2 regions of the Fictibacillus sp. S7 genome follow, and region 2 is predicted to be linked to the other one. Evidence: riboswitches for the same ligand, from Rfam matches in the RefSeq annotation. Region 2 holds a riboswitch; the other holds the start of a gene.
The links. A riboswitch is a leader RNA that binds a small molecule or an ion and turns the genes downstream of it on or off. The one in region 2 is predicted to bind S-adenosylmethionine.
Positions count from the first base shown of each region.

Region 1: another riboswitch for S-adenosylmethionine. It lies ahead of DMO16_RS12925 (sugar ABC transporter substrate-binding protein); the one in region 2 lies ahead of DMO16_RS19060 (sodium:solute symporter family protein).

Region 1 is NZ_QJKL01000001.1:2,511,447-2,513,850, reverse strand. Features, by position in the region: gene DMO16_RS12930 (hypothetical protein) at 1-661, shown strand, start outside; SAM riboswitch class I at 940-1,050, shown strand; gene DMO16_RS12925 (sugar ABC transporter substrate-binding protein) at 1,175-2,290, shown strand; gene DMO16_RS12920 (sugar ABC transporter ATP-binding protein) at 2,355-2,404, shown strand, end outside.
Region 2 is NZ_QJKL01000001.1:3,706,869-3,709,272, forward strand. Features, by position in the region: partial or broken gene DMO16_RS19045 (Hsp20/alpha crystallin family protein) at 1-355, shown strand, start outside; partial or broken gene DMO16_RS19055 (helix-turn-helix domain-containing protein) at 662-820, shown strand; SAM riboswitch class I at 1,114-1,244, shown strand; gene DMO16_RS19060 (sodium:solute symporter family protein) at 1,336-2,404, shown strand, end outside.

The DNA of each region.
Region 1 (2,404 bases), 1.2 Mb from region 2:
AAATCAGGCGAAGGCAGGGATAGCCATGTACAGAGAGCGGCAGGTCGTCGATATGAAAAAGGGGAATGTCATCGGTGACAACTCCATCGATACCATTTATATTACTGCTGAAAAAACACCGGACAGTCCGTTTTGGGTCAATATCATGATAGTTGTGCAGGATGGAAGGACCAATCAGTATACACAAATACCACTCAAGCAAAACCAAGGATACAATCCCACGCTTTTTCTTGGTGACTTTACTGGAGACAGGGTGGAAGACATCATGGTGGTAATGGATACAGGTGGAAGCGGCGGCATGCTACATGCCTATGTTTTTGCCTATAGAGGCAGCCAGTTCAGGCCGTTGTTTGATTCTGATGTCTTTAATGACCTCTTCAAATACCGGGTCTTTTACCTCGACTACTACAAAGCTCAGGTAAACAGCTACACCACGAACCAGAAATTTATTATTGATCTAACCACCAGGGGCAGGCAGTACTTGTCAGAGATTTATTATCCCAATGGCAAGTTGAAAAAACCATCCAAGGATTTGTTTCCGGACTTTCAGGTCTTTACCCGGTCGACTTTGACCGCAATGGCACCTGCGAATTACTGGCTTACCAGAACATCGCCGGCCAGTATAACGCCGACCGGCTCGGTTATGTGCAGACCACAATGAAATGGAATGGCCAGGTGTTTGCGCCAGAGGTACAGAATGTCGTGGTTTTTGGCGGGGATATTTCTTGATGGATCCGTAGCAGCGTTGAATAAAAGCGCTGTTTTTTTATTCCCATATTATGGGGTGATATAATCATAGATGAAAGCGAGCATACTCAAACGGAAATCAGCCACTAAAAGCAACGAAGGTTTTTAAAATAACCTTTTAAAAATATATTGACTTTCCTCTCTCCGCCGATTAAAGTTATAACTATATTTTTAACTAACTCAATATTCAATCTCTTATCAAGAGTGGCAGAGGGACTGGCCCTATGACGCCCGGCAACCGTTCCATTTATGGAATTGGTGCTAAATCCTGCAAAACAGCTATGCTGTTTTGAAAGATGAGAGAGGACGAATCCTTGTCTACATAGGCGATGAAACCTCTCTTTCCGGAGAGGTTTTTTTATGTGCTCAGGGGATGGCCCTGCAGCTTTTGAGAAGAGAGAGACATACAGAAAAGGGGATAGGGGAAATGAAGAAGTTTTTAAAAAGCGCAGCAGTCTCTGCGGTCGCACTCTCATTATTGTTAACAGGCTGCTCGTCAGGCAGTAACACGGCATCATCTGAAAAGAAACATGAAAATGTGTCGTTTGATAATGTGCCAAAACGATTCGCCAAGGGGCAGGGTGCCAAAATCAAAGTTATCCGAAAGATCGGTGGAGATGATCATACGGCACAGTTTTTGGCAGGAGCGAAGGCAGAAGGGGAAGCGCTCGGTTTTACCGTTGATATCTATACGGCCAACGGAGATACAGCGAAATTCCACGATGCGATTGCCCAGGCGGCCAATGAGGACTATGACGGCTTCATTATTTCTCATGGAGATGATGCGGCAACAATCAATGATATCCAAAAACTCAGAGAAAAAGGAAAGAGTGTCGTGACTTTTGACTCTAATCCGGACCTCGCGAAGGTGGATGGCGTGACACTTACATCCCAGGACGATGAAGCATTGGCCAAGCTGGCACTGGACAAGCTTGTGAAAGAACAAAAAGGCAAAGCGAACATTGTGTACCTTTGGGTGGACGGATTCCCGCCAATGGTTCGCCGCAATGCTGTTTATAAAGAAACGTTGAAAAAGAACCCTGGCATTAAAGAAGTGGAGCGCTTTGGTGTAGCTTCAGCGGACACCTCCGTTCAAACGCAAAATGCCGTTACCGCCATGCTGAACAAGCATAAAAAGGGAGAGATTGATGCGATCTTTGCGACATGGGATGCATTTGCCATCGGAGCCGCTCGTGCCATTAAGGAAGCGGGCCGAAATGAGATCAAAATTTACGGCATTGATGTCTCCAACGCGGATCTTCAGGAAATCCAAAAGAAGGACAGCCCATGGAAATATACTGCAGCGGTTGATCCAAAGCTGATCGGTGCAGTGGATATGAGAATCCTTGCAAAAAAAATTGCCGGTGAAAAAACACCGCAAAAATATGACCTGGATGCTTCTCTCGTTTCCCAAAGGGATCTTCAAAAATCCTCCGAGGGCGTAAATATGGTTAACCTGTCCAAGGAAATTAAAGGGTGGGGACAATCGGACGCGTTTGAAGAAGATTGGATGGACACGCTGAAAGACCATTACAAAAAATAAACATACAAACACTCTCTTCGGCTAGCAGCAGAGGGTGTTTGCTTTGAATAAAGGAGACCGGCCGATGGCACTGCTCGAGATGAAGAACATAAGTATTGAGTTTCCCGGGGTAAA
Region 2 (2,404 bases):
GATTTAGGAGCTGAAGGCGGGCACTTTGGAAACATACGAGTAGATATACATGAAACAGATAGTGAGGTAGTGGCAACTTGTGATATTCCTGGATTGGAGAAAAAAGTAGATATAAATATAAATATTGAGAAGAATATATTAAGCATAAGTGGATCAATGAATAAAACACATGAAGTTGAGCAAGAGAATATGCATAGGAAAGAGAGATATAGCAGCAGCTTTCACAGAGCTATAACGCTTCCTGCTTCAGTGTCTAACCAAGGTGTAAAGCTACTTACAAAAATGGTGTTCTTGAAATAACAATGCCAAAAATAGCTCAAATAATACCAAGAAAATAGATGTGGAATTTCATTAAAAATGAGCAAATTATTATCTGTTATGAAAGAGTTTAAAAGGAACTACCTTCAAGAAATTGCTGAAGAGCAACCGATTTGGTAGATTTAATAATTTAAGTTGTCACCTGCCACAGCAAAAAAAGAAAATCATTTTAAAACAAGTGACAATGTATATTAAAGAATCATTTAGTGCATTACTTCTATTCGAGGTAATGCTTTTTCTTTGATGATATAGGGCGCTTTTTTCTCAAAGATAATGTCCACTAATGTTTATTGCGTGATTTGGTTCCATTGCTACACAAACCCCTTGTATTGAAGACCCAGCTGCTATTAGCAGCCGAGGGAAACATCCTGGATGACCGAAAACTGATGAGGAAAAGGGTAATTATGCCTTATATCTTATGGATCAAGGGATGAGTCGTACGGATGCTGCTGAAAAGGCTGGTATCTCTCGTATGACTCTGTACGGAAGTTACAGAAGGTAACTAGGACAATATATAGTGAACGAGGCAAAGTAAAGATACTTAATTGTTATCTACTTTGCCCCTTGTTACACGAACGCTGGTACTGGGCCAACTACAAGCTTAGGGGATGTCCAACCACAGCGCAAGCTCAGATTGTGTGAGACAGGTCATGCTTTGACAGTAGGTGCCAGGTTGATAGAGTTGTTCATTGTCAGCAGGGGAAAGCCCCCGAAGATACCAACTGAAAGAATAAAAAATTATTGACTTCAAAAAAAGTTTCTTGTAAGGTTATACCTAACTTTATACGGAGAACATCCTTATCGTGAGTCGGGGGAGGAAATTGGTCCTAAGATCCTGCAGCAACCTGTTATTTTCAAGAAAAACGTTTTTCTTGTGAATAGTAAGGTGCTAATTCCAACAGACATTAGTGTCTGGAAGATGAGGAAGAGAAATTTGACCTCTTCCTCAAGGAAGAGGTTTTTTTGCTGTTCTATATAGTTATTAGGATACTCTAAGTATTTACAAGGAGGCAGATTATGACTGATGTTGGTTATTGGTTTATAGGTTTTGCACTGGCTTATACATTTTTTCTTATTTTTGTAAGTCAGATTGCCAGAAAAAGAGCAACAAATGGAAGTGGCTTCTTTGTCGGCGGGAGAGGGTTTAATACATTATTTGTTACGGTATGTATTACGGGCCTTTTCTCTGGTTCCTCTTATATATCTATTTTAGAGCTTAGTTATCTTACTGGAATATCAGCTATCTGGTATGGTGTGGCGGAGACCATCCACATATTAATTATTGCATTAGTATTAATTGCGCCTTTCAGAAAAAGAGCACTTATAACCATATCGGGTTTGTTAGGAGACCGTTACGGCGAAAAAGTTCGGGGGATCGCTGGGGTAATTACAGCTTTTACATTTCCAATGTGGTCTGTGGCTACAGCGCTTGCTTTTGCCTCTGCATTATCTGTTTTTACAGGAATCTCCCTTATCGCGTCGGTTGCGTTGACTGCGTTACTGTTGTTGGTCTATTTGCACTTTGGAGGAATGTGGTCAATAGGATTTACACAGCTCAGCAATGTAATTGTTTTTTTCATTATGCTTGCAATAGGAACATACGCATTCTTTATCAATCCGGGTATCGAGGGGATTCATACCCTGTTTGCGGAGAAACCCCAATTTGCTTCGTGGGATGGAGCTGGTATTCAGACTATCATTGCATGGTTTGGGACATTTTTGTTTAATGTCATCCTTGCACAAGCAGCTTTTCAAATGGCTCTTTCCTGTAAAACGCCTGAACAGGGACGCCGCGGATTAATTTATGCTTCTGTATTAGGTGTCCCCCTCATTGTAGGTGCGGTGTTATTTGGTCTTGCGGCTGCGTCAGTTGTACCAAATGAAACACGTGGATTAGTTGCGGTGCCCCTTTATTTAATGCAGACGCTTCCTGCCCCTCTTGTGGCTTTATTCTTCCTTGGGTTCTGGGCTGCTGCTCTGAGTTGGGGAGCACCATGCCAGTTTTCAGGAGCTACAAGTCTTGGAAGGGATGCCGGTAAAGCTTTTAACCCGAAGGCAACAGAACTGCAGCTTGTGGGTTATACAA